One region of the Allomesorhizobium aridi genome, then DNA from elsewhere that is predicted to be linked to it. Evidence: riboswitches for the same ligand, from Rfam matches in the RefSeq annotation. Region 1 holds a riboswitch; each other region holds the start of a gene.
The links. A riboswitch is a leader RNA that binds a small molecule or an ion and turns the genes downstream of it on or off. The one in region 1 is predicted to bind thiamine pyrophosphate.
Positions count from the first base shown of each region.

Region 2: another riboswitch for thiamine pyrophosphate. It lies ahead of thiC (phosphomethylpyrimidine synthase ThiC); the one in region 1 lies ahead of thiC (phosphomethylpyrimidine synthase ThiC).
Region 3: another riboswitch for thiamine pyrophosphate. It lies ahead of thiB (thiamine ABC transporter substrate binding subunit); the one in region 1 lies ahead of thiC (phosphomethylpyrimidine synthase ThiC).

Region 1 covers NZ_CP171729.1:225,188-234,709, reverse strand. Annotated here, with positions in the region: gene nadC (carboxylating nicotinate-nucleotide diphosphorylase) at 1-646, shown strand, start outside; partial or broken gene bioB (biotin synthase BioB) at 804-1,746, shown strand; gene ACG873_RS02985 (8-amino-7-oxononanoate synthase) at 1,743-2,882, shown strand; gene bioD (dethiobiotin synthase) at 2,879-3,517, shown strand; gene ACG873_RS02975 (adenosylmethionine--8-amino-7-oxononanoate transaminase) at 3,514-4,779, shown strand; gene ACG873_RS02970 (beta-ketoacyl-ACP synthase III) at 4,776-5,759, shown strand; gene panD (aspartate 1-decarboxylase) at 5,815-6,267, shown strand; TPP riboswitch at 6,373-6,490, shown strand; gene thiC (phosphomethylpyrimidine synthase ThiC) at 6,591-8,411, shown strand; gene ACG873_RS02955 (FAD-dependent oxidoreductase) at 8,408-9,391, shown strand; gene thiS (sulfur carrier protein ThiS) at 9,375-9,522, shown strand, end outside.
Region 2 covers NZ_CP171729.1:3,052,666-3,062,187, forward strand. Annotated here, with positions in the region: gene ACG873_RS16955 (TRAP transporter substrate-binding protein) at 1-877, shown strand, start outside; gene ACG873_RS16960 (TRAP transporter small permease) at 942-1,475, shown strand; gene ACG873_RS16965 (TRAP transporter large permease) at 1,475-2,782, shown strand; gene ACG873_RS16970 (hypothetical protein) at 2,907-3,845, shown strand; gene ACG873_RS16975 (LysR substrate-binding domain-containing protein) at 4,023-4,436, opposite strand; gene ACG873_RS16980 (Gfo/Idh/MocA family oxidoreductase) at 4,445-5,074, shown strand; TPP riboswitch at 5,403-5,519, shown strand; gene thiC (phosphomethylpyrimidine synthase ThiC) at 5,620-7,452, shown strand; gene thiO (glycine oxidase ThiO) at 7,449-8,450, shown strand; gene thiS (sulfur carrier protein ThiS) at 8,419-8,616, shown strand; gene ACG873_RS17000 (thiazole synthase) at 8,621-9,394, shown strand; gene ACG873_RS17005 (thiamine phosphate synthase) at 9,391-9,522, shown strand, end outside.
Region 3 covers NZ_CP171729.1:4,078,939-4,088,460, reverse strand. Annotated here, with positions in the region: gene ACG873_RS22230 (ABC-F family ATP-binding cassette domain-containing protein) at 1-1,657, opposite strand, end outside; gene ACG873_RS22225 (thiamine diphosphokinase) at 1,663-2,307, opposite strand; TPP riboswitch at 2,413-2,527, shown strand; gene thiB (thiamine ABC transporter substrate binding subunit) at 2,571-3,572, shown strand; gene thiP (thiamine/thiamine pyrophosphate ABC transporter permease) at 3,774-5,396, shown strand; gene thiQ (thiamine ABC transporter ATP-binding protein) at 5,393-6,151, shown strand; partial or broken gene ACG873_RS22205 (M48 family metalloprotease) at 6,211-7,765, shown strand; gene ACG873_RS22200 (RNA polymerase factor sigma-32) at 7,772-8,635, opposite strand; gene ACG873_RS22195 (acyl-CoA dehydrogenase) at 8,793-9,522, shown strand, end outside.

The DNA.
Region 1 (9,522 bases):
CGCAATCGCGGTGGGACGGGTCGACGGCAGCCATGTTGCGCCAGGCGACATCATCGCATCAGTGACCGGCCCGACCCGCGCCATGCTCACGGCGGAACGGACGGCGCTCAATTTCTTGTGCCATCTTAGCGGCATCGCCACGGCGACGACATCGATTGTCAATGCGATCGGCGGCCACGAGGCGAAGGTCGTGTGCACCCGCAAGACGACGCCTGGTTTGCGGGCGCTGGAAAAATATGCGGTGCGCGCCGGTGGCGGTTCCAATCATCGTTTCGGTCTCGACGACGCCATCCTGATCAAGGACAACCACATCGCCGTCGCGGGCGGAATTCGCTCCGCAATCGAGCGGGCACGAAATAGCGTCGGGCACCTGGTCAAGATCGAAGTCGAAGTCGACACTCTGGCGCAGCTTGAGGAGGCCCTGGCGCTTGCCCCCGACGCCGTCCTGCTCGACAACATGTCACTTGACGAGTTGCGCCGGGCAATTGCGATGGTGGCCGGCCGCGGAATCACGGAGGCGTCCGGCAGGATCACCGCCGCGACGGCACCAGCTATCGCCGCGACCGGCGTCGATCTGATTTCCGTGGGTTGGCTGACCCACAGCGCGCCGATCCTGGATATCGGCCTCGACTATCGAAGCTCATGATCGAGTGACGAACGGACGCAGCGGGACGATGACTTTTCCGGTCGCCATCAATCAGCCAGCAAAAAGCCGTAGGGGCCAGAACGCAACGAGCAGGATCGATATGCACGCGCCGAATTCAATGAAGACAATGCCAGAAGCAGAATGCACTGATGGCGGAATGTGGACCTTGGAAAAGGCTCGGGCGCTTCACGATGCGCCCTTCAACAACCTCCTCTTCCTGGCGCAAACCATTCACCGCCAGAATTTCGATCCGAACAAGGTCCAGCTCAGCCGGCTTCTCAGCATCAAGACAGGCGGATGCCCGGAGGATTGCGGCTATTGCAGCCAGTCCACTCATCACGAAACAGGCCTGAAGGCGTCGAAGCTGATGGAGGTCAAGCGCGTCATTGCCGAAGCGACCAAGGCGCGTGAAGCCGGCGCCACCCGCTATTGCATGGGCGCGGCCTGGCGAAATCCCAAGCGGCGCGACATGGATGCGGTCGTGGCGATGGTCGAAGGCGTCAAGGCGCTGGGCATGGAGACCTGCATGACCCTCGGCATGCTCGATCTCGAGCAGGCCGCTCAATTGAAACAGGCTGGTCTCGACTACTACAACCACAACATCGATACGTCCGAGCGCTACTACGGCGAGATCATCCGCACGCGCAGCTTTGCCGATCGGCTCGAGACGCTTGAGCATGTCCGCCAGTCCGGCATCAAAGTCTGCTGCGGCGGTATTGTCGGCATGGGCGAAGAGCCGGTGGACCGGATCGACATGCTGGTGACGCTCGCCAATCTGCCGGAACATCCCGAAAGCGTTCCAATCAACATGCTGATCCCGATACCCGGCACCCCGCTTGCCGACGCCAGGCCGATCGACCCGATCGAATTCGTGCGAGATCATCGCGCTGGCGCGCATCATGATGCCCAAATCGTATGTCCGTCTTTCCGCCGGCCGCGCCGCCATGACCGACGAGATGCAGGCGCTGTGTTTCTTTGCCGGCGCCAATTCCATCTTCGTCGGCGATACGCTGCTGACGGCGGATAATCCCGGTGAGGACAAGGATACGCTGCTGTTCCGGCGCCTTGGCATTGAGCCGATGGAAATTGAGGCGCAATGAACGCGGCACTTCTTGCACGCTTTGACGCGACATTGCAGGGGCTGGCGCGCAGGGACCGGCTGCGGACGCTGTCGCCGCGCGCCGGGCTCGACTTCTCGTCAAACGACTATCTCGGGCTTGCCGCCTCCAGGAGACTTGGCGAGGCGGTTGCGGCCGCGATTGCGCGGGGCACGCCGGTTGGCGCCACGGGTTCGCGGCTGTTGCGCGGCAATGCGCCGGAACACGAGGCACTGGAAGCCGACGCGGCGGCGTTCTTCGGAGCCGAACGCGCACTGTTCTTCGGTAGCGGCTACACCGCCAACTTCGCGCTGCTGACCACGCTGCCGCAGAAGGGCGATCTTTTGATCCTCGACCAGCTTGCTCATGCCAGCATGCATGAGGGCGCGCAGGCCGGACGGGCCGCGTTGAACCTGGCCGCGCACCACGACGTCGACGCTGTCGAGGATGCGATCACGCAGTGGCGCGCCGAAGGCGGTATTGGGCGTGTCTGGATCGCGATCGAAAGCCTCTACAGCATGGATGGCGACTGCGCGCCTTTGGAGAACCTCGTCGCGCTTGCCGATCGGCACGAGGCATTTCTCGTCGTCGACGAGGCGCATGCCACCGGCGTCTGGGGACCGGATGGCCGGGGGCTGGCCGCGGCGTTCGAGGGCCGCGACAACATCGTCGCGCTCCATACATGCGGCAAGGCGCTCGGTGCGTCCGGCGCACTGGTCACCGGACCGCGAACGCTGTGCGACTATCTCGTCAACCGGTGCCGACCCTTCATCTACGCCACCGCACCATCGCCGCTGATGGCAGTCGCGGCGCGCGAAGCGCTCGCCATGCTGTCCGACGAGCCCATGCGCCGCGTTCAGTTGCACGAACACGTAGCCCTAACGGGTCGGGAATTGGCCGAACGCTGCGACGTGACGCCCAGCGGCTCGCAGATCCAGCCCTTCGTCATCGGTGACGTGGGGCGCACCATGGCAGTGGCGGCAGCACTGCAGGCACGTGGCTTCGACATACGCGGCATTCGCCCGCCCACAGTGCCCGAGGGCACGTCGCGCCTGCGCATTTCGCTGACGCTCAACGTTGGCGAAGCCGACATCTCTGCGATGGTCGAGGCGCTGGCCGAGGTGGTGGCCTCGGCATGACCAAGTGCATCATCATCACGGGCACTGATACCGGAATCGGCAAGACAGTTGTCGCGGCCGGTCTCGCCAACCTGCTGGGTGGCGCCTACTGGAAACCCGTACAGTCGGGCCTTGAGGGTGAAACAGACAGCCAGACGGTTGCGCGCCTCGGCGAACTGACGCCCGAGCGGATCCTGCCTGAAGCCTGGCGCCTGACGCGACCGCTGTCGCCGCATCGTGCCGCCGAGCTCGAAGGCGTGACGATCGACCCCGACAGCCTCGTGCTGCCCGAAATCGAATGTCCCTTGATCGTGGAGGGCGCCGGCGGCCTGATGGTGCCGCTCACACGCAAGACCCTGTTCATCGACGTCTTCGCCCGTTGGCAGGCGCCGGTGGTGCTTTGCGCGCGCACCTCGCTCGGCACCATCAACCACACGCTGCTATCGATCGAGGCGCTGCGCCGCCGTGATATCCCGTTGCTCGGCGTGGCCTTTGTTGGCGAGGCAATGCCTGACACCGAGTGCACGATCGCTGGAACCGGCCAGGTGCGCGTGCTCGGCCGCCTGCCCTTGCTCGAGCCCCTGACGGCCGGGATGCTGCGCTTGGCGATGACCACATACTTCAACATGGCGGCGTTCGACGAGGTCCGCGCGTGAACCGCTCGGCTGTCTGGCACCCCTTCACCCAGCATGCCGTCGAACCGGCCATGCCGTCGATTGCGCGAACCAGGGGCGCCTATCTGGAAACGGCGGACGGAAGGCGCATTCTCGACGCCATTTCGTCCTGGTGGGTGGTCACCCACGGCCATCGCCATCCGAAGATCATGGACGCGATCCGGAATGCGACCGAGACTTTGGACCAGGTGATCTTCGCCGGGCTCACCCATGAGCCGGCCGAGAAATTGGCATCGGCGCTGGTCGAAATGGCGCCTGCGGGCCTCGACTGGCTGTTCTATTCGGACAGCGGCTCGACCAGCGTCGAGGTGGCGCTCAAGATGGCGCTCGGTTATTTCCGCAACATCGGCGCGCCGCGTTCGCGCATCGTCGCCATGGAGCACAGCTATCACGGCGACACGATCGGCACGATGAGCGTCGGCGCCCGTGGCGTGTTCAATGCCGCCTACGAGCCTTTGCTGTTCGAGGTTGACACCATCCCCTTCCCGGCCGCCGGGCGCGAGCAGGAAACGCTCGATTGGTTCGAGGAAGTCTCCCGCGCCCGAAGCACTGCCGCGCTGATCGTCGAGCCGCTCGTACTCGGCGCCGGCGGCATGCTGATGTATCCGGCCTGGGTTCTGGCCGAACTGAAGAAGATCGCCGAAGCCTACGGCACGCTCCTGATCGCCGACGAAGTGATGACCGGCTGGGGGCGGACCGGAACCATGTTCGCCTGCGAGCAGGCAGCCATCTCTCCAGACATCCTGTGCACCTCGAAGGGTCTGACCGGCGGCGCCATCCCGCTGGCGGCCACGCTTGCCACCGATGCCATCTTCCATGCCCATTATTCCGAGGACCGCAAGAAGACCTTCTTCCACTCGAGTTCCTATACCGCCAATCCGATTGCCTGCGCGGCAGCACTCGCCAATGTCGAGATCTGGCGTGACGAGCCGGTGGCCGAGCGGATCGCGGCCTTGAGCGCGAAGCAGTCAGCCGGGCTCCGGCGTTTTCGCGAAAATCCCTTCTTCATCGATAGCCGGACAACCGGGACGATCGCGGCCCTCGATCTGCGCGCCGGCTCAGCCGGCTATCTCGCCGAGATCGGTCCGAAGCTGCGCGCGTTCTTCCTCGAGCGCGGGCTGCTTGTGCGCCCGCTTGGCAATGTCCTCTACCTTCTCCCGCCCTATTGCATCACCGGCGACGAGTTGGACGGTCTCTACGACGCCATCGAGGAAGCCGGCGAACGCTTTGGCTCGCGAGCATGAGCAGATCGTCGCGCATTCTCGGGTTTGGCCACCATGCGCCCGGGCGAAAGGTCGAGAACGCCGAAATCGAAAACAGTCTTGGCCTCGAACAAGGCTGGATCGAGCGGCGTACCGGAATTCGTTCGCGCTTCTGGGCAACGGACGAAGACACGCTGTCCGGCATTGCCGACCGTGCCGGCGCCATGGCGCTGGCGAATGCCGGCATTGACCGCAGCGACATTGGCCTGCTGTTGCTGGCCACCTCGACGCCCGACCACCTGCTGCCACCCAGCGCGGCGCTCGTCGCACATCGGCTGGGGCTGAGCCGCGCCGGCGCTGTCGATCTGACCGGCGCCTGCGCGGGCTTCATTTATGCGCTGATGTTCGCGGACGGCTTTACCCGTTTGCACGGCAAAGCGGCCCTTGTGATCGCCGCCAACATTCTCAGCCGCCGGATAAATCCGGCCGAGCGCGCCAGCGCCGTGCTGTTTGCCGATGCCGCCGGCGCCGTGGTGATTGGCCCCTGCGAGGACCTGGATCGAGGCATCCTCGGCGTTTCGGTGGACTCCGACGGCTCGGGCTACGGGCTGATCCAGATTCCCGCCGGGGGGAGCAACAAGCCATTTCGTCGCGATCTCGACATCGAGCAAACCCGGATGACAATCACCGATGGACGCGAAGTGTTTGCCAAGGCCGTGGAGATGATGACTGCCTGTTCGAAGGAGGCGCTCACTGCTGCCCAGATGCCATCGCAAGACATCGATCGATTCCTACCACACCAGGCCAACGCCCGCATTTTCGATGCCGTTGGGCGAAATCTCGGCATAGCCGATCAGGCGATTGTCAAGACCATCGCCGACTATGGCAATTCCTCCGCCGCGACGATTCCGCTGTCGCTCTCGCTCGCCCACCAGGCGGAGCCGTTTCGGCGGGGCGAAAGAATTCTTTTGGCGGCAGCGGGCGCCGGTCTGAGCGGCGGCGCTCTCGTCGTCCGAATTTAGTCGGGCTGCAACCTGCCACAGGACATCAACGCTCTTATCTAAATGGATGGAACCAATGCGAAAAATAGTCGCCGGCAAGCTGCACGGCCTCCACGTCACTGAAGCGAAGCTCGACTACCATGGCTCGATAACGCTGGACCCCGACCACTGCGAAGCAGCCGGGATCCTGCCCATGGAATTCGTGGAGATATGGAACAAGAATTCCGGCGCGCGGATTTCGACCTATGTCATTCTCGGCGAGCGCGGCTCACGATGCTGCATCCTCAACGGTGCGGCGGCCCGCACCTGCCAGCCCGACGACCAGATCATTGTCTGCAACTCCATCTACCTGGACGAAGCGCAGATCACCTCACTGAAGCCACGGATTGTCACGTTCGACCAGGACAACCATATACTCGATCGCCTGACCTATTCGGTCGATATCGACGCACATGGCCGATACAGTTTCTCCATCCTCGACGAGTCGAATGCGGCATTGGCCATTCCTGCCCTGGTCTCCGGGGCGTGAATTTATCCGACGCATCGCGCAAGCTTTCCGCCCGATGTGGTTGGCCGCAGTTGCCGATGGGGTCCGAATGCGCTTGACAAAGTCGCGATCGCCCGTTCAACCTGAGGCATTCACCAGGGGAGTCCCGGCAAGGGGCTGAGATACTGCTGGCTTTTTGCGGCGCAGTGACCCGTTGAACCTGATCCAGTTCATACTGGCGTAGGGACGGTGCAAGCGCTTTGCGGGAGTCCATGCCCGAAATCCTGTAAGCAGGCAGGCCAGAGCGTCTTTTCATCCTTCCGGCACAGAACTGGGTCTCCAATGCATGAGCAAAGGAGCCTCAAATGAATGCCATCACCCCCGCCGTTTCGACGGGACCGCTGCCCGCCTCAAGGAAAGTCCACAAACCCGGCTTGATCCACCCGCAGATCAGGGTGCCGATGCGGGAAATCGCCGTCCATCCGACGGCAGGCGAACCGCCTGTCACCGTCTATGATCCGTCCGGCCCCTATACCGATCCGACGGTCGAAACGAGCATCGAGAAAGGCCTCGCCCGGCTTCGGCAAGCATGGATCGAGGCGCGCGGCGATGTCGAATTCCAGGAAGGCCGCAGTGTCAGGCCGGAGGACAACGGGTTCGCATCAGGCGAACGGCTGACGCCGGAATTTCCCATCCGCAATCGACCACTCAGGGCCAAAGCGGGCAAGGCGGTGACGCAGCTTGCCTATGCGCGCGCCGGCATCATCACGCCGGAGATGGAGTTCGTCGCCGTCCGCGAAAATCTCGGCCGCGAGATCGTGCGCGGCAGCGTGCTGCGCGACGGCGAAGCCTTCGGTGCCGCGATCCCCGACTTCGTCACACCGGAATTCGTGCGCGAAGAGGTGGCGCGCGGGCGGGCGATCATTCCCGCAAACATCAACCATCCCGAGAGCGAGCCGATGATCATCGGCCGCAATTTCCTGGTGAAGATCAACGCCAATATCGGCAATTCCGCCGTCACCTCGTCGATGGCCGAAGAGGTCGAAAAAATGGTCTGGGCGATCCGCTGGGGAGCCGACACCGTGATGGACCTGTCGACCGGCCGCAACATCCACAACATCCGCGAATGGATCATCCGCAATTCGCCGGTGCCGATCGGCACCGTGCCGCTCTACCAGGCGCTCGAAAAGGTCGGCGGCGTCGCCGAGGACCTGACCTGGGAAATCTACCGCGATACGCTGGTCGAACAGGCCGAACAGGGCGTCGACTATTTCACGATCCATGCCGGGGTGCGTCTGCATTACATCCCGCTAACGGTCGACCGGGTCACCGGCATCGTGTCGCGCGGCGGTTCCATCATGGCGAAGTGGTGCCTGCATCATCACCGCGAGAGCTTCCTCTACGAACATTTCGAGGAAATCTGCGACATCGCCAGAGCCTACGACGTGTCCTTCTCGCTCGGCGACGGCCTTCGTCCCGGCTCGATCGCCGACGCCAACGACGCCGCGCAGTTCGCCGAACTGGAAACGCTTGGCGAGTTGACCAAGATCGCCTGGGCCAAGGATTGCCAGGTCATGATCGAGGGGCCAGGCCATGTCCCCATGCACAAGATCAAGGAGAACATGGACAAGCAGCTCGAAGTCTGCGGCGAGGCGCCCTTCTACACGCTCGGACCGCTGACGACGGACATCGCGCCGGGCTACGATCACATCACGTCCGGCATCGGCGCAGCCATGATCGGCTGGTTTGGCACGGCCATGCTCTGCTACGTCACGCCCAAGGAGCATCTCGGTCTCCCCGACCGCAACGACGTCAAGACCGGTGTCATTACCTACAGAATAGCTGCGCATGCCGCCGACCTTGCCAAGGGGCATCCGGCGGCGAAGCGCCGCGACGATGCGCTGTCGCGGGCACGGTTCGAGTTTCGTTGGGAAGACCAGTTCAACCTGTCGCTCGACCCCGAAACGGCGCGCGCCTTCCACGACGAGACCTTGCCCAAGGAGGCGCACAAGGTCGCGCATTTCTGCTCCATGTGCGGCCCGAAGTTCTGCTCGATGCGCATCTCCCACGACATTCGGGCTGAGGCGCAGAAAGAAGGCATGGCGGCGATGGCGGCGAAATACCGCGAGGGCGGCGACCTCTATATGCCCGTTGACAGCCCCGCGGAGAGCACGAACCGGCCATGAAGGTGCTCATTCGCGGAGCGGGCGTCGCCGGGTTGACGCTCGCGCACGAACTGGCGACGCGCGGCGCTGATGTGACCGTGGTCGAGGCGCGCATGGAGATCGCCGGCAACGCCTCCTGGCAGGCCGGCGGCATGCTCGCACCCTGGTGCGAGCGAGAGAGCGCTGAGGAGGCGGTGCTCACACTCGGACGCGGGTCGGCCGACTGGTGGGATGCGGCGCTGCCGGGTCACGTCTTGCGCAACGGCACATTGGTGCTGGCGCCTGCCCGCGACACCGGTGAGCTCACCCGGTTCGGTCGCCGTACATCCGGTTTCAGGCAGCTCGATCAAGGCGAGATCGCGGCGCTCGAACCTGCCCTTGCGGGCCGGCTCGGACGTGGGCTGTTCTTCGCCGAGGAAGCGCATCTCGACCCGCGCAAGGCGTTGCTCGCACTTGGCGACAAGCTGCTCCGTATGGGCGCACGTCTTGAGTTCGGCTGCGGCGCGGTGTCCGCCACCTCGGAGATCGAGGTGGACTGCACTGGCATTGCCGACAGTTGCCCGGAACTGCGCGGCGTGCGCGGCGAGATGCTCGTGCTCAGAACACGAGAGATATCGCTGGCCCGGCCAGTGCGGCTGCTTCATCCGCGCATCCCGGTCTATGTCGTGCCGCGTTCGGAATGCCTGTTCATGGTCGGCGCGACGATGATCGAGTGCAACGCCGCAGGCCCGATCACCGTGCGCTCGACCATGGAGTTGCTGAGCGCCGCTTACGCGCTGCATCGGGCCTTCGGCGAGGCTGAACTGGTGGAAGCAGGCGTCGGCGTGCGCCCCGCCTTTGCCGACAACCTGCCTCGCGTCGAACGTGAGGGAAAGAACATCCGCATCAACGGCCTCTACCGCCACGGCTTCCTGCTCGCGCCGGCCATGGCGCGGCAGACGGCCGACATGATCCTGGGACATCCGGCAGCAAAGGAGTTTGCCCTTGAAGCTCATCGTTAACGGCCAGGGCCATGAAGTCGCGGCCGAGACGCTCGCCGCTTTGCTCACCGAACTCGATTTCCAGGGCAACTGGCTTGCCACAGCGCTGAACGGCGAGGTCGTTGCGGCCAGGGAGCGCGACCGCTGCCGGC
Region 2 (9,522 bases), 2.8 Mb from region 1:
CGCGACCAACTTCCATTCCGAGAATGCCGTCGCGTTCGGCAAATGCGTAACCGACGGCACCGGCGGCGCGCTGGAGATCGTCAGCCATCCGAACGGTTCGCTGTTCGCAGGCAATGACATCAAGCGCGCTGTCCAGACCGGCCAGGCGCCGATCGGTGAACGCCTGATTTCTTCCCATGCGAACGAGAATCCGCTGTTCGGCGTCGATTCCATTCCCTTCCTCGCAACGTCCTTCGCCGATTCAGAAAAGCTCTGGGACGCGGCAAAGGAGAAACTGGCTGCGGCGCTCGATGGCCAGAACCTCGTTTATATATACGCCGTGCCATGGCCGCCGCAGGGTTTCTATTTCAAGAAAGAGGTGAACTCTGCCGCCGACATGAAGGGCATCAAGTTCCGAGCTTACAACACGGCGACCGCCCGCATCGCCGAACTTGCCGGCATGGCGCCGGTGCAGATCGAGGCGGCCGAACTCAGCCAGGCTTTGGCGACGGGCGTCGTCGAGAGCTTCATCTCGTCGGGCTCGACCGGCGTCGATTCGAAGGCATGGGAGAGCTTGACGCATTTCTACGACGTCCAGGCCTGGCTGCCGCGCAATGTCGTCTTCGCCAATAAGGACGCGTTCACTGCACTCGATGAGGCGACGAAGAAAGTCGTTATGGATTGCGGCGCGGAAGCGGCATCGACCGGCGCCAAGAAATCCGAAGATCTGACGGCGGGCTATCTGAAGACGCTCGCCGACAACGGCATGACTGTCAGTGCGCCCAGCGATCAGTTGAAGAGCGATCTCGCCGGCTTCGGCGCAGTTATGACCGAGGAATGGATCAAGGCCGCCGGTGAGGACGGCAAGGCGATCATCGACGCCTATCGCGCCCAGTAGTCGGCGGCATTCACGGCCCGGGTCTCCCGGGGCCGCTCCCCAACCGGTCGAAGGAAGGCACGAAATGCCTGTTGCCGCGCGCGCAATCCGCCGTAGCCTTGATGCACTATATGACGGAGCCGGCGCATTGTCGGCGCTCTGCCTTCTGGCAATCCTCGTCGTCATCACCCTGCAGGTCCTGGCGCGCTGGTCCGGGGTCCCTTTTCCCGGCTCCAGCGAATATGCCGGCTATCTCATGGCAGCTGCGTCGTTCCTGGCCTTCGCCCACACGCTCAACCGCGCCGCCCACATCCGGGTCAACCTGCTTTTGAGCGTGCTCGGCGAGCGGCGCTTCTGGGGCGAGCTCTGGTGCCTGGTCATCGCCTGCGCCGCCTCGACCTATCTCGCCTGGTTTGCAGTCCGGGCGGTCTACTGGTCGTGGAAGCTGCACGATGTCAGCCAGGGCCAGGACGCCACGCCTCTGTGGATCGCCCAGGCGCCCATGGCGGTCGGCGCAGTCATTCTCGCGATCTGCTTCCTCGATAATCTGGTGACGCTGATCGCCACCGGCCGCGACAACATCCGCCTCGATCTTGCCGAACAGAGCAGGGCGGAGTGATGGAACAGTTCTACGCCATCGGCCTCTTCCTCTTCGTCCTGTTCGTGCTGCTCGGCTCGGGCGTCTGGATCGGACTCGCCTTGCTCGGCGTCGCCTATTTCGGCATGGAGATCTTCACGTCGCGCCCGACCGGCGACGCCATGATGACGGTGATGTGGCGCTCCGCCTCGTCATGGTCGCTCACGGCGCTCCCGATGTTTATCTGGATGGGCGAGATCCTTTACCGTACGCGCCTGTCCGAAGACATGTTCAAGGGCCTGGCGCCTTGGATGGCGCGGCTTCCCGGCGGGCTGATGCACACTAACATCGCAGGCTGCACAGTCTTCGCCGCGGTCTCGGGATCCTCCGCGGCAACGCTGACCACAGTCGGCAAGATGACCATCCCGGAGCTGCGCAAGCGCCGATATCCAGAGCGCATGGTGATCGGAACGCTGGCGGGCGCCGCCACGCTCGGACTTTTGATCCCGCCCTCGCTCACGCTGATCGTCTATGGCGTCAGCATCAACGAATCGATCACCAAGCTGTTCATGGCCGGCATCATCCCCGGCCTCATCCTGTCAGCGCTGTTCATGTGCTATGTAGTAGCCGTCTCACAGCTGTCGAAGAGCTACAATCCGGCGCCGGAGCCGCATATGGCCTTCAGGGAAAAGGTCAGGCAGTCGCGTTTCCTTATCCCCGTCTTCACGCTTATCCTGCTCGTCATCGGCTCAATGTATGTCGGCGTCGCCACGGCGACCGAAGCCGCGGCCATCGGCGTCATCGGCTCGCTGATTCTTGCTTTGTGGCAGGGCTCCCTGACCCGCCAGGCTTTCTTCGAAACGCTGATGGGCGCCGCCCGCACGTCGGCGATGATCGCTTTCATTCTCGCGGGCGCCGCCTTCCTGTCGCTCGCCATGGGTTTCACCGGCCTGCCGCGCGGGCTGGCCCAGGTGATCGCCGCGATGGAGCTGTCGCGCTTCGAGCTGCTCATGGTGCTGATGGTCTTCTACATCGTGCTCGGCTGTTTCCTGGACGGCATCTCCATCGTCGTGCTCACCATCGCCATCGTCGAGCCGATGATCCGCCAGGCCGGCATCGATTTCATCTGGTTCGGCATCTTCGTCGTGCTGGTGGTCGAGATGGCGCAGATCACACCCCCTATCGGCTTCAACCTCTTCGTGCTGCAGGGTATGACCGGGCACGATATGGGCTATATCGCGCGCGCCGCCTTCCCGATGTTCCTCATCATGGTGCTGATGGTGTTTATTCTCATCGCCTTTCCGGAACTGGCTACATGGCTGCCGGACAATATGCGCCTGGCAGGTTGAGCACATCCGCAGTGGATCGATCGCATAGTCCCGGACTGGTGCTTCGCCTGATCGCGATCGTCATGATGGCGCAGTTCGTCGTCACCGGCAGTGCGGCGCCGATGCCGATTGCCCGGGGTTTGGCGTGAGCCTTCTGCTGCGCCCCTTCGCCGCGGCGGCGCGTTATGGGCGTTCGATCCTCGTCCTCGGCCTTGCCCTGGGTGTCGCACTTCCGGATCTGGCTCTTGCGATGAAGCCCTGGATCGGCGAACTGGTCGCGGGGCTGCTGTTCATTTCCGCGCTGCGCGTCGGACCGCGCCAGGCGTTCGGAGCCCTCGCCGACATGCGCACCTCGCTCGGCTTCGCGCTCGCCTGCCAGATCGTCTTTCCAGTTGCCGCGATCCTTGCCTTCGCTCTCGCTGGATGGAATAGCGCGCTCGCGACCGGGCTGGTGCTGATGATGGCCGCGCCGCCGATTTCGGGAAGCCCGAACCTCACCATCCTGACCGGAAACGATCCGGCGCCGGCACTGCGCCAGTTGGTGATCGGCACCGCCATGCTGCCGGCAACTGTGATCCCGGTATTCTGGTTGGCGCCCGGTCTTGGCGAGGCGGGCGAAGTTGTCGGCGCAGCAGCTCGGCTTCTCCTCATCATCGGCGGTGCGGCGGGCGCGGCATTCCTGATCCGTGGTTTCGTGCTCAAGAATCCTTCGCCGGAAATCATGGGAGCTATCGACGGTCTGTCGGCGATTGCCATGGCCATCGTGGTGATCGGGCTGATGTCGGCTGTCGGCCCGGCGATCCGGTATCAGCCTGACGCATTGCTGCTCGCGCTCGCGGTCGCGTTCGCCGGCAATTTCGGCCTTCAGATTGCGATGGCGATCGTGCTGCGTCGCCATGCGCCCGGCGACAGCGTCGCGCCGCTGGCGATCGTCGCCGGAAATCGCAACATCGCGTTGTTCCTGACCGCGCTTCCCGCCGCCGTGTCGGACCCTCTGCTCCTCTTCATCGGCTGCTACCAGATCCCGATGTATCTGACGCCCATCCTGCTCGGGTGCCTGTACAAGCCGACGGCTGCGCGATGAATCGCTTGTTGTTGGTTATCTGAGAGCGATCGCGCCGATGCGCGAGCCGAGCACGTGGTTGTGTTGATTCATGAGCGGATGACACCTTGAAGGGATCGGCTGAATGGCCAGTAGACGTTTGCACTTGTCCCTTGAACGGCGGCCAACTCACTCTCCATCGTGAGGCGTCCAGCGAGCCTAGCGGGCGGCTGATGTGAAGGAGATCGGCCTTGTAGCGGTCAACGCCCCTAAGTCGCGTTCGAGGGCTACGAACTCCTCGATCAACCGCGTGCCCAGCGCCCGCACCGCCGGGGACGACTGGCGGTCGCGGTGGATCAGGAGGCCGATTTCGCTGGCGGAAAGATCGGGTTCCGCCATCGGAATATGGACGAGTTCGCCGCTCTTCAACTCATCCACAAAACCGGTCGGGGTGAAGAAGCCGATGCCGAGACCGGCGAGCATCACTTCCTTGGTCATGGGCAGCGAGTTGGTGAGCAGCACCGATTTGAACTGCGCGCCGCTGTGGGTGAACTCGGCCTCGGCTGTGGCATTCAATATCCACGGATCGCTGAGCATGCAGACAGGATAGGCGGCGCAGTCGGTGAGCGTCACTTCCTTTCATGAAGCGTTATTCCGCGGGTAATAAGATCGCCGCTAACATCGTGCGATCGGGCCGCTTCGGTCCTGTCCTGGGACTCAGCGGCTACTACATGACCGCTCCAGGTTACTTCGCGGGCAATGTCGACTACACCGGCTTCTTTCTGCATCACTGCGTGCACTATATGGACCTGGTTTCCTTCCTCGTCTCACCAGTCGCAAAGCTCACGGCGCGCAAGGTCGAAAAGCAACCCGGCAAGGTGCTCTTTCACATCCATTTCGATTTCGAATGCGGGGCTATCGGTACGATTGCCATGGGTACGATCCAGTCGCGAGGTGCGCCCGTGGAACGTATTGAACTGATGGGCGATCACCAGCGCATTGAGGTCGAAAACGTCGTCGAGATCCGGTGGAACCGCAATCCACCCTTTAAAGTAGACGATCCAGGAGCGATCCTCTCCGATACAACGGACAGCCTCACGTGGAAGCCAAATTTCACCGCTGCCGCGAGCGAGGATCCAAAAGGCTATCATTCCCTTCTTGCCGACGTCATTCCGGCGCTTAGTGGCGGCGCAACAGCAGCCCCCAACATTCACGACGGTGTCGTCGCCATGGAGCGGCTGGAGACGCTTCGGCGTGAGCTCGATCTGTGAGTACCATCCGACAGGCACAAAGAGGTCAACAAACGAAAACTCCGGTCACCCAGTCTGTGAAACGGCGCCGAAAGTTGCCCCCGAGCTGTGGGCGTAAGGCCTTGATTTGCAGAGGCATTATTGAAAACGGATGGGGGTCACAATCGGCGCCGATGATGACCTCACCCCGGCGCAATGATTTGCAAGTAAATTCATGCACTTGACAGCAGTCAGCCCCCGGGGTCAGCAGCTGATGCTGATTCACGCGCCAGTTCTTCTTGCAGGTTTGAGCGAGCTTAACGATGGGCCGAATGCCCTTGACAAAATAGCGATCGCCCGCTCAATTCGATGCATTCACCAGGGGAGTCCCGGCAAGGGGCTGAGATACTGCTGGCTTTTGCGGCGCAGTGACCCGTTGAACCTGATCCAGTTCATACTGGCGTAGGGACGGTGCAAGCGCTTTGCGGGAGTTCATGCCCGAAATCCTGTAAACAGGCAGGCCAGAGCGTCTTTTCATCCTTCCGGCACAGAACTGGGTCTCCAATGCATGAGCAAAGGAGCCTCAAATGAATGCCATCACTCCCACGGTTTCGACGGGACCGCTGCCCGCCTCAAGGAAAATCCACAAACCCGGCTTGATCCACCCGCAGATCAGGGTGCCGATGCGGGAAATCGCCGTCCATCCGACGGCAGGCGAACCGCCTGTCACCGTCTATGATCCGTCCGGCCCCTATACCGATCCGACAGTCGAAACGAGCATCGAGAAAGGCCTTGCCCGGCTTCGGCAAGCATGGATCGAGGCGCGCGGCGATGTCGAATTCCAGGAAAGCCGCAGCGTCCGGCCGGAGGACAACGGATTTGCGTCCGGCAAGCGGCTGACGCCGGAATTTCCCGTCCGCTATCGGTCATTGAGGGCCAGAGCCGACAAGGCAGTGACGCAGCTTGCCTATGCGCGCGCCGGCATCATCACGCCGGAGATGGAATTCGTCGCGATCCGCGAAAATCTCGGCCGCGAGATCGTGCGCGGCAGCGTGCTGCGCGACGGCGAAGCCTTCGGCGCCGCGATCCCCGACTTCGTCACGCCGGAATTCGTGCGCGACGAGGTGGCGCGCGGGCGGGCAATCATTCCGGCCAACATCAACCACCCCGAGTGCGAGCCAATGATCATCGGCCGCAATTTCCTGGTGAAGATCAATGCCAATATCGGCAATTCCGCCGTCACCTCGTCGATGGCCGAAGAGGTCGAAAAAATGGTCTGGGCGATCCGCTGGGGAGCCGACACCGTCATGGACCTGTCGACCGGCCGCAACATCCACAACATCCGCGAATGGATCATCCGCAATTCGCCGGTTCCGATCGGAACCGTGCCGCTCTACCAAGCGCTCGAAAAGGTCGGGGGCATCGCCGAGGACCTGACCTGGGAAGTCTACCGCGACACGCTGATCGAACAGGCCGAGCAGGGTGTCGACTATTTCACGATCCATGCCGGCGTGCGGCTGCACTACATCCCGCTGACGGTTGATCGGGTCACGGGCATCGTGTCGCGCGGCGGCTCCATCATGGCGAAATGGTGCCTGCATCATCACCGCGAAAGCTTCCTCTACGAGCATTTCGAGGAAATCTGCGACATCGCCAGAGCCTACGACGTGTCCTTCTCGCTCGGCGACGGCCTTCGGCCCGGCTCGATCGCCGACGCCAACGACGCGGCGCAATTCGCCGAACTGGAAACGCTTGGCGAGCTGACAAAGATCGCCTGGGCCAAGGATTGCCAGGTCATGATCGAGGGTCCCGGCCATGTCCCCATGCACAAGATCAAGCAGAACATGGACAAGCAACTCGAAGTCTGCGGCGAGGCGCCCTTCTACACGCTTGGACCGCTGACGACGGACATCGCGCCGGGCTACGACCATATCACGTCCGGCATTGGCGCTGCCATGATCGGCTGGTTCGGAACGGCCATGCTCTGCTACGTCACGCCCAAGGAGCATCTCGGTCTTCCCGACCGCAACGACGTCAAGACCGGTGTCATCACCTACAGAATAGCCGCGCATGCCGCCGACCTCGCCAAGGGTCATCCGGCGGCGAAGCTCCGTGACGATGCGCTGTCGCGGGCGCGGTTCGAGTTTCGCTGGGAGGACCAGTTCAACCTGTCGCTTGACCCCGAAACGGCGCGTTCCTTCCACGATGAGACCTTGCCGAAGGAGGCGCACAAGCTGGCGCATTTCTGCTCCATGTGCGGGCCGAAATTCTGCTCGATGCGCATCTCCCACGACATCCGGGCCGAGGCACAGAAAGAGGGCATGGCGGCAATGGCGGCAAAATACCGCGAGAGCGGCGACCTCTATATGCCGGTGAACGAGGCCAGCGAAGCGCCGCCCGCGCCAAAGGCGCCGTCATGAGGGTGCTGGTCAAGGGGGCCGGCGTCGCCGGCCTCGCTGCGGCCTTCGAACTCGCCGCCCGCGGGGCGGCGGTGACCGTCGTTGAGGTCCGGCATTGCCTTGGCGGCAACGCATCGTGGATGGCCGGCGGCATGCTGGCACCCTGGTGCGAGCGTGAGAGCGCCGAGCAGCCGGTGCTGGATCTGGGCCTCTGCGCTGCCGACTGGTGGGATGCAGCGCTGCCGGGTCACGTCACCCGAGCCGGAACGCTCGTCGTCGCGATGCCGCGGGATGCGGGCGAACTCGACCGCTTTGCAAGCCGCGCCTCGGGCCATCGGCGGGTTGATGAGGACGAAATCGCGCTCCTGGAACCAGACCTCGCCGGCCGTTTCCAGCGCGGGCTGTTTTTTCCGGGCGAAGCCCATCTCGATCCCCGCCGTGCCATGGCGGCACTTTATGAAAAGCTCGCCGCAAGAGGCGTCGAATTCCGCTTCGGAGTCGACGCTCGGCACCTAGCGGGCTTTGAACGCGAGATCGACTGCACCGGAATAGCGGCCGGCGATGCAAGACTTCGCGGCGTTCGCGGCGAAATGCTGATCCTGCATGCGCCCGATATCTCACTGTCGCGACCGGTAAGGCTACTGCACCCGCGCTTGCCGCTCTATCTGGCGCCGCGCGCCAACCACCACTTCATGGCGGGCGCAACGATGATCGAGAGCCTGCCTGCGGGACCGGCCACGGCGCGCTCGATGATGGAACTCCTGAACGCCGCCTATTCCGTTCACCCGGCCTTCGGCGAAGCTGCGATCGTTGAGACCGGCGTCGGCATTCGCCCGGCCTTTCCCGACAATCTGCCGCGCGTCGAAAGGCAAGGCGGAACCGTCGCGATCAACGGGCTCTACCGACACGGCTTTCTTCTTGCCCCCGCCATGGCGCGACAGGCGGCTGACCTTGTTTTCGATCAAGACAAACCAGCGGAGCATGCTGATGAAACTGACAGTCAACGGCGAAGCGCATGAGGTTGCCGCAGCCACGCTGGCGGAGTTGCTTGCCGCCCTCGACTATGAGGGCAATTGGCTCGCAACGGCCGTGAACAGCGACGTCGTGCATGCAGCCGACCGAGCGCGGTTCCAGTTGAACGACGGCGACCGGATCGAAATCCTCGCACCCATGCACGGGGGATAGCATCATGCTTGACCTTTATGGAACGAAGCTTCCGTCGCGCCTGCTTCTCGGCACCGCGCAGTACCCCTCGCCCGCTATCCTTGCCGACGCGGTCAAGGCATCTTGCGCGTCTGTGGTGACCGTCTCTTTGCGCCGCGAAATGGCAGGCGGCAGAGGTGGGGAGAAATTCTGGTCGCTGATACAATCGCTACGGCTATGCGTCCTGCCCAACACCGCCGGTTGCCACTCCGTCAAGGAAGCCGTCACGACTTCGAAAATGGCGCGCGAGGTTTTTGGCACGAACTGGATCAAGCTCGAAGTGATCGGCAATCATGATACGCTGCAGCCGGATGTCTTCGGCTTGGTCGAGGCCGCGCGAATCCTGTGCCACGACGGTTTTGCCGTATTTCCCTACACCACGGACGATCTCGTCGTTGCGGAGCGGCTGCTCGCGGTGGGCTGCAAGGTCTTGATGCCGTGGTGCGCGCCGATCGGTTCGGCGCTCGGGCCGGTGAACGCCACCGCGCTCCGCTCGATGCGCGGCCATTTCCCGGATATCCCGCTGATCGTGGATGCGGGCCTCGGCCGCCCATCGCACGCTGCACTCGTGATGGAACTCGGCTTCGACGCGGTGCTCCTCAACACGGCGGTGGCCAAGGCCGCCGACCCCGTTGGCATGGCGCGGGCGTTCGGCAAGGCAGTCGATGCCGGCCGGGAAGCCTATCGCTCGGGACTGCTCGAGCCGCGCGATGTCGCCGTGCCATCGACGCCGACAATTGGCCGGGCGGTCTTTCAATGAATCTCGATCCTTTTTATCTGATCGTCGACAGCACCGCCTGGATTGAAAGGCTCGCGCCGCTTGGCGTCAGGCTGGTGCAGCTTCGCATCAAGGATCTCGACGAGTCCGGGCTGCGTGCGGAGATCCGA
Region 3 (9,522 bases), 2.3 Mb from region 1:
CGAGCGCCGAGATCGATGCCGACACCGCCGCCATTTTCGTTGGCAGGTTCTCCAGCGCGAATTTCTGCTTGAACGACAGCTTTTTCGCAGGGCCTTTCGCCGGAGCAGAGTCTGCGCGGGATGCTTCCGCCGGAGTTTTCGGAATGGCGCGCCGGTCGTCGAGCCTTGTGCCGCCGCGCTGAGCCAGCATGTCCGAATAGCCGCCCGCATATTCGATCCAGCGGCCGTCGCCATCCGGCGCGATGATGCTGGTCACGGTGCGGTCGAGGAAATCGCGATCGTGGCTGACCAGGATGACCGTGCCCGCGAACCCCGCGACAAGCTCCTGCAAGAGCTCCAGCGTCTCCATGTCGAGGTCGTTGGTCGGCTCGTCCAGAACCAGAAGGTTGGCCGGGCGGGCCAGCACCCGCGCCAGGATCAGCCGCGCCCGCTCGCCGCCCGAAAGCTCGCGCACCGGCGTTCGCGCCTGTTCGGCCTTGAACAGGAAATCCTTCATGTAGGAGACGACGTGGCGCTCCTCGCCATTGATGACCAGGGTCTCGCCGCGCCCGTCGGTGAGGAAGTGCGCCAGCGTCTCCTGCGGATCGACCGCCTCGCGCTTCTGGTCGAGAGTGGCGATTTCGAGATTCGTGCCGAGGCGTACAGTGCCGGCGTCGGGCTTCAACTCGCCGGTCAGCATTTTGAGCAGCGTCGTCTTGCCCGCTCCGTTCGGCCCGACCAGACCGATGCGGTCGCCGCGCTGGATGCGGGTGGAAAAGCCCTTCACGACAGTCGAATCGGCGAAGCTCTTCTCGATGTTTTTCGCCTCGATGACCAGCTTCCCGGATTCGGCCGCATCGCTGGCCGCCATCGTGGCGACGCCCTCCGCGCCGCGATGGCCGCGAAAGCGTTGCCGCATCGACTGGAGCTCGCCGAGCCGACGCATGTTGCGCTTGCGCCGGGCTGTCACGCCATAACGCAGCCAATGCTCCTCGCGAACGATCTGGCGGCCAAGCTTGTGCTGCTCGCGCTCCTCTTCTTCGAGGATGGTGTCCCGCCATTCCTCGAAATGCGCAAAACCCTTTTCCAGCCGGCGGGTCTGGCCGCGATCGAGCCAGACGGTGTTCCGCGACACGCGCTCCAGGAAGCGGCGGTCATGCGAAATCACGATCAGCGCCGACGACGAGCGGATCAGCTCCTCTTCCAGCCATTCGATGACCTGCAGGTCGAGATGGTTGGTCGGCTCGTCGAGCAGCAGAATGTCGGGTTCAGGCGCCATGACGCGGGCAAGCGCGGCGCGCCGCGCCTCGCCGCCGGAAAGATCGTCCGGGTTTTCCTCGCCGGTCAGGCCGAGATGCTCCATCAGATAGGTGGCGCGATAGGGATCGTCGGCCGGCCCGAGCCCGGCCTCGACATAAGCGCGGACGCTCGCGAACCCTTCCATGTCGGGCATCTGCGGCAGGTAGCGGATCGTCGCCGACGGCTGGCGGAACACCTCGCCGTCCTGCGGCTCGACCAGGCCGGCGGCGATCTTGAGCAGCGTCGACTTGCCCGAACCGTTGCGGCCGACCAGCGCGATGCGCTCGCCGGCCGAGGCCGAAAGCGATGCCCCGTCGAGCAATGGCGCGCCGCCGAAGGTCAGTCTGATGCCGTCGAGATTGAGAAGCGGTGGCGCCATGTCGTTCAGTATTCCGGAAGCGGGTAAGGGTGGGCGAGCAGGACGGCGCGGCCGCGTTCCAGCGAAATGCGCAGGCGTCCGCGCGTCTCGTTGGAGATCGTCAGCGACGAGCCGAACGCCACCTCGACATTGCGGAGCGGCCATTTTGCGCCTTCGACCGACAGCCCGAAGAGCTCGGAGAAGCCGAGAATGGAAAACAGCGTGCCGTCTTCATAGTCGAAATCGGCCGTGCCCGGCAGCAGCGGAAATCCTTCCTGCGAGCCGCTGGTCAGCGTCACTTCGATGCCGGCTTCGGCGAGTTGGACCGCCAGCGCCAGATGCAGGAATTCGTGATCGGCACGCTGTCCGCCAAACGCGCCGCACAGCACCAGCGAGGTCGCGCCGAGGCCGAGCGCGTCGGCGATGGCCAGTTCGCCGTCGGTCTTGTCCTTCTCGTGCGGAAAGGTCTTGCGTGGAATATCGGCGTAGTGCGCCGGCAGCATGGGCGGCACGGAATCGAAGTCGCCGACCCACAGTTCCGGCGTGACGCCAAGCGATGCCGCGTGCCGTATCCCGGAGTCGGCCGCGATGACCCGCGCGCCTGCGACCTGCGCGTCGAGACGCGGCGTGCGGACGAGACCGCCGCCGAGGAGGATTGCAAATCTGCTCATGGCGGTGGCCCTTATCACGCGCCGCCCCCGAAACGGAAGGTGGCGATTGCGCGCCGCTCCGCAAACGAGCGCTTGCCCCGTCCGCCCGACGGGCCTATGTCTTGAACCGCTCTAACGGGGTGCCGGATGCGACGTTTCGCATGCCGGCTGAGAGGCAGATCGCCAACCCGCTGAACCTGATCCGGTTTGCACCGGCGGAGGGATTAGATGCTTCGGACGCCCGGCGCTTCAATTCCCTTTCAACACGAATGAAGGAGGCGCCGATGCGCATTTTGTTGTCCCTTGTCTCAGCACTCGCGATTTCCGCCGCGGCCGTTCCGGCTTTCGCGCAGGAAAAACTCACCGTCTACACCTATGAGAGCTTCACCGCCGAATGGGGGCCGGGACCGCAGGTCGAGAAGGCCTTCGAGGCCGATTGCGCCTGCGACCTCGAATTCGTCGCGGTGGCAGACGGCGTGGCGCTGCTCAACCGCGTCAAGCTGGAAGGCGCGTCGACCAAGGCCGACATCGTGCTCGGCCTCGATACCAACCTGACCGCCGAAGCCGAGGCGACCGGCCTGTTTGCGCCGTCCGGTGCCGATGTCGCCGGCATAAAAGTTCCCGGCGGCTGGACCGACGACATCTTCGTGCCGTTCGACTACGGCTATTTCGCCATCGTCTACGACACGGAGAAGCTGAAGAACCCGCCCAAAAGCCTGAGGGAACTGGTCGAGGGCGATCCGGAACAGAAGATCGTCATCCAGGATCCGCGCACCTCGACGCCCGGTCTCGGCCTGCTGCTCTGGGTCAAGTCGGTCTATGGCGACGAGGCGCCGGACGCATGGGCAAAGTTGCAAAAGCGCGTGCTGACAGTGACGCCGGGCTGGAGCGAGTCCTACGGCCTGTTCACCAAGGGCGAAGCCCCCATGGTGCTGTCCTACACCACCTCGCCGGCCTACCATGTCGTGGCGGAAAACACACAAAAATACCAGGCGGCGGCCTTCGAGGAAGGCCATTACCTCCAGGTCGAAGTGGCTGGCGTTACCACCACCGGCGCAAAAAATCCGCTGTCGCAAAAGTTCATGGCGTTCATGACCGGGCCCGGCTTCCAGGACGTCATTCCGGAGACCAACTGGATGTTCCCGGCGGGCCGGACCGAGAAGCCGCTCAACCCGGCATTCGCCAATCTGGTGCAGCCGGCAAAGACGCTGGCCTTCACTCCGGAGGAGATCGCCGAGAACCGCAAGGCCTGGGTCGACGAGTGGCTGGCGGTGATGAGCGAATAATGCTTGCCCGCCGCCGGAGATTTAATCGGCCATGAGCCGGCTGCCCCTCACCTGCCTCCTGAGCGAAGTCGAATGGAGGGCATCCTCTCCCTGTGTCCTTCGACAAGCTCAGGATGGGGAGAGGAGAGATGTCAGCAACGCTGGCGACCCCCTCTCCCCGTTCTCCACGGGGAGAGGGTAAGGGTGAGGGGCAGCGCCCGCATGGCGAGACTGACTGCGACCAACCCCCGCATCACCGCCGGCATCGTCTCGCTGGCGGCTATCACAATCCTGATCGGCGGCGCGTTCGCCGGCCTCGCCGCCGAAGGCGTGCAGGACATGTCCGGCGCGCTCGCTGCCTTCGATTCCTACCTGCTCCGCGTCGTGCGCTTCACGCTGTGGCAGGCGCTGCTGTCGACAACGCTGTCGGTCGTTCCTGCAATCTTCGTCGCCCGCGCCTTGTCTCGCCATCCAAGCTTCCCCGGCCGTGCCCTGATCCTGCGCCTCTTCGCCGTGCCGCTGGCGCTGCCGGCCATCGTCGCGGCGCTCGGCGTGCTGGCGCTCTACGGCCGCGCCGGTTTTTTCGCTGACGCTTTCAGCGCCATGGCCGGCCAGAGCTGGCCGGGCATTTACGGCCTGTCCGGCATCCTCGTCGCGCATGTCTTCTTCAACCTGCCGCTGGCGGCCCGGCTGTTTCTCGAAGCGCTCGACACCGTGCCCGCCGACCAGTGGCGGCTCGCCAGCCAACTCGGCATGGGGGCAAGATCAGCCTTCCGCCTGATCGAGTGGCCGGCGCTGCGGGCCAGCCTGCCTGGCATCGCAGGGCTGGTCTTCATGCTCTGCATAACATCTTTCACGATCGTTCTGACGCTGGGCGGCGGGCCGCGCGCCACCACGCTGGAAGTGGCGATCTACCAGTCGCTGCGCTTCGACTTCGATCCCGCCCGCGCCGTCGCGCTGACAATCCTGCAGATCGCGCTGACCATGGCGGTGGTTGCCGCGCTGATGCGGCTCGGCGCCAATCTTGCCGGAGACGCCAATCTGTCGGTCGCGCCGCGCCGCTTCGTCTCCGCGAGCGCTGCCGAAACGGCGCTCAACGCCGTGCTCCTCATCGTTGCGCTGCTGTTCGTCGCCGGCCCGATGCTGGCGACGGTTATCGCCGGGCTGGATGCTGACCTTGGCCGATTGGCGGGTGAAACCGCGGTGCAGCAGGCGACGGCGACCAGCATCGTTCTGGCGACGCTATCGGCGCTGCTTTCGGCGGCATTGGCGCTGTCGCTGGTCATGGCGCGGCGGGCGTTGGCGCTCAGTCGCCGCGCCGGAAGCAAGACGCTCCTGGAAAACGTGGTCGACACAGGCGCAGGTTTTGTCCTCGTCGTGCCGCCGATCGTCATCGGTGCAGGATGGTTTGTGCTCCTGCGTCATTTCGGCGATGTCTTCGCCGTGGCCCCCATCATGGTGGTGACTGTCAACGCGGTCATGGCGATGCCCTTTGCCATCCGCGCCATCCGCCCAGCCCACGATGCGGCAAGCGAGCGCCACGAGCGCCTGTGCGCGCAACTCGGCATCGCCGGCTGGAACCGGTTGAGGCTGGTCGACTGGCCGGTGCTGCGGCGGCCGCTGATGACCGCGCTGGCCTTCGCCATGGCGCTGTCGCTCGGCGATCTTGGCGTGATAGCGCTGTTCGGCAGCGATGCCGTGCAGACCCTGCCCTACCTGCTTCTGGCGCGCATGGGCAGCTACCGAACCGACGATGCCGCAGGCCTCGCCCTGCTGCTCGGTCTGCTCTGTCTGGCCCTGATGATGCTCGCCGACCGGCTTGGAAAGGCTTTTTTCCCGCGATGACCACTGGCGCTGCAATCCGGCTCGACCGTGTCGCCTTCAGCTATGGCGAGGCTGCAATGAATTTCGACGCCGGGATCGAGGCGTCCGTCATCACAGCTGTCATGGGCCCCAGTGGCTCCGGAAAATCGACGCTGCTCAACCTGATTGCCGGATTCGAGACGCCGCAGGCTGGCCGTATCCTGATCGGCGGAGCGGACGTCACCCATCTGGAACCCGCCGCGCGGCCGGTGTCGATGGTGTTCCAGGAAAACAACCTTTTCGCGCATCTGAGCGTCGAGCAGAATGTCGGGCTCGGCCGCTCGCCGGCGCTAAGGCTGAAGGATCGGGATCGCGAAGCGATAGCCGAGGCACTCGCACGCACCGGGCTTGCCGGCAAGGAGAAGCGCCTGCCGCGTGAGCTTTCCGGCGGCGAGCGCCAGCGCGTCGCGCTGGCCCGCGTGCTGGTGCGCGACCGCCCGGTCCTGCTCCTGGACGAGCCTTTTGCGGCGCTCGGCCCGGCGCTGCGCGACGACATGCTGGACCTCGTCCAGGACGTTCATGAAGAGCGCAAGATGACCGTGGTCCTCGTCACCCACCGGCCGGAGGACGCGCGCCGCGTAGCGCAGCGCATGATTTTCCTCGATAATGGAACCGTCGCTGCCGGCGGTGAGACGGAGTTTTTCTTCGGGCCCGATGGACCTGCGGCGTTCAGGCATTATATCGGTACGGAAGAGACAGCGGGGGCTTCACGCAAAACCGCCCGGAAGCGGACATAATTAGCAGGCAAACCGCATTCGAGCATCTCCGCCATCGCCGTGTTCAGGTACGGGTAACCATGATCAGCGATCATGCTCCGGATTCCGCGAGAAAGGAACGCATTCTGCCGACCCGCCAGACCAGAGACGTGACTGCGCCTAAGCCGGCGCGTTTTGGCGTGCGTTTCGGCGTGGCGGTCGCTTTGGCTGCGCTTCTCGCGGGCTGCCAGTCATTGACGCCCGACATCAAGGAAGTCTGGTTTCCAGCCTTCCGACAATCCGATCACCGTCGACAATGTTTCGCGCAACGACAGGCTCGCGGAGATCGCACGCGGCCAGCATCCGCGTATTCTCGCGACCTATGGCGGCGAGTATTCCGACCCCAAGCTGGAGCGCATGGTGGCCAAGGTGGTGGGCAATCTGACCACCGTTTCCGGCAACCCGACCCAGGCCTACAGGATCACCATCCTCAACTCGCCCAACGTCAACGCCTTTGCGCTGCCGGGCGGATATCTCTACGTGACACGCGGGCTTCTGGCGCTGGCCAATGATTCGGCCGAGCTTGCCGCCGTCATCGCGCACGAGATGGGCCACGTGACCGCCAATCACGGCCTTCAGCGCCAGCAGAAGGAAGCCGAGGAGGTGCTGGCCACCAAAGTCGTCACCGACGTCCTCGGCGAAAATCCGACCGCCAAGGCGGCGCTGATCCGCGGCAAGCTTCGCCTCGCACAGTTCTCGCGCAACCAGGAACTGGAGGCCGACGCCATCGGCATCAAGGCCAGCGGCCAGGCCGGCTTCGACCCGTTCGCCGCCGGGCGTTTTCTGCAGTCTATGGCCACCTACAGCGAGATGCGCAGCATCAGCGGGGCGAGCGACCCCAATCTCGACTTCCTGGCGAGCCATCCCAACGCGCCGCAGCGCATCGAGTTGGCGCAGCGCCATGCACGCCAGTTCGGCACCCAGGGAACCGGCGTAACCGACCGCGACTCCTTCCTGGCGGGCATCGACGGCCTGCTGTTCGGCGATACGCCGGAGGAAGGTTATGTGCGCGGCAACACCTTCCTGCATCCGGGGCTCGGCGTGTCGTTCTCGGTGCCGCCCGGCTTCGTCATCGACAATTCGGCCGCGGCGGTCACCGCCACCGGCCCGGGCGACATGGCAATCCGCTTCGACGGCGTATCTCTCGACGCCAACGTGCAGCTGACCGATTATGTCCGCAGCGGCTGGGTCGCCGGTCTCAATGAGGCCAGCGTGCGCGCCGAAACCATCAACGGCAATCAGGCGGCGGTGGCCAGCGCGCGCGCCGAAGGCTGGCAGTTCGACATAACGGTCATCCGCGCCGGCGGGCAGGTCTACCGGCTCTTGACGGCAGCGCCCCTGGCCAACACTTCGCTCGACCCGGTCGCGCGCGCCGTCAGCGGCAGCTTCAAGGCGCTGAGCGCCAGCGAAAAGGCGGCGCTCAAGCCGCTGCGTATCCGCGTGGTCAGCGTGAAGCCCGGCGACACCATCGGATCGCTAGCCGCCCGCATGGCCGGGGTCGACAAGAAACTTGAACTGTTCAAACTGCTCAACGCGCTGTCGCCGGGCGCGACGGTTTCGGCCGGCGACAAGGTCAAGATCATTTCCGACAGGTGATCTGAGTTAGGCCGCCGACGACAGGAACGCCGGGCTTTCCTTCACCAGGGCCGATTTCAGCTTTTCCAGCGCCCGGCTCTCGATCTGGCGCACGCGCTCCTTGGAGATGCCGAGCGTCTCGCCGAGCGCCTCCAGCGTCGCGCCTTCGTCCTGCAGCCGCCTTTCGGCGATGATGCGCATCTCACGCTCGTTGAGGACCCCCAGCGCATTTCTCAGCCAGCCTGAGCGGCGTTCGTCGTCGATCGTCTCGCCGACGATCTCGTCAGGAAGCGGCGCGTCCGAAACGAGGAAGTCCATTCGGTCGGCCGAACTGCCGCCATCGTCGACCAGCGGTGCGTTGAGCGAGGTGTCCGGGCCCGACAGGCGCGAATCCATCATTGCCACATCGGCCTCGGAAACGCCGAGCGCGGTTGAGATTTCCTTGTAGAGGGCCGTCCCGGACATGGTCTCCGGTCCTTGCGCCAGCTTGGCTCGCAGCCGTCTCAAATTGAAGAACAGCGCCTTCTGCGCCGAACTGGTCCCGCCGCGCACGATCGACCAGTTCCGCAAGATATAGTCCTGCATCGATGCGCGTATCCACCATGTCGCATAGGTCGAGAAGCGCACGTCGCGCTCCGGTTCGAAGCGCGCCGCCGCCTCCAGGAGACCGACATGGCCCTCCTGGATCAGGTCGCCCATCGACAGGCCGAAATAGCGGAACTTCATCGCCATGGAGATGACCAGCCGCATGTGCGCTGTGGTGATGCGGTGCATGGCATCCTGGTCGCGGTGCTGCTTCCAGCGAAGCGCAAGCTCGTGTTCTTCGCCGCGATCGAGATAAGGCGCCTTCATGGCTGCCCGGATCATCGCTCTCTTGGCTTTGTCTCGCATACCCGCGCTCCCAAACTCTGGCGCATTTGCCGGCTATTCCACTAATCCCGATCCTTTAAGGGGGACCGCGCTCCGGTTTGCGGAGCGTCGTCGGGGGCTTTGGCCTTGACCTCAAGGCAAACCGCCCTAGACGCCTCCCAACGCCCCGTGCCCAGGAATGTTCCATGATCTCGGTCGACCGCGCAGACATCACCTTCCAGCTTTTCGACGCTCTCCCCACGGCGAGCCTCGCCGCCTTGCCCAGATCGCGGACTACGACCGCGCCGCTATCGACGGTGTCCTGGACACGGCGGAGCAGATCGCGATGGAGCATTTCCTGCCGCATGCGGCAGATCTCGACCTCAACGAGCCGAAATTCGCCGACGGAAAAGTGGTCATGGACGAGCGCGTCGGTGCCGCACTCGCAGCCTATCGCGAAGCCGGGTTTTTCGGCGCCGGCTTCGATCAGGAACTGGGCGGCGCGCAGATGCCGGAAACCGTGCGCAGCGCCGTGGGCTTCATCTTCTCCATGGCCAACGTCGCCACGGCGGCCTATCCGTTCCTGACTGCGGCCGCGGCCAATCTGATCGACGCCTTCGGATCGCCCGAGCAGAAGGCGCGCTTCCTGAAGCCTCTGGTGGAAGGCCGGTTCTTCGGCACCATGTGCCTTTCGGAGCCGCAGGCCGGCTCTTCCCTGGCCGATATCACGACAAAGGCCGAGCCGCAGGAGGACGGCTCCTATTTCCTGACCGGCAGGAAGATGTGGATCTCGGGCGGCGACCAGGAGATTTCCGAAAACATCGTCCACATGGTCCTGGCGAAGATCCCCGGCAGTCCGCCCGGCGTGAAGGGCATTTCGCTGTTCATCGTGCCGAAATTCCTTGTCGACGACGACGGCTCAATTGGCT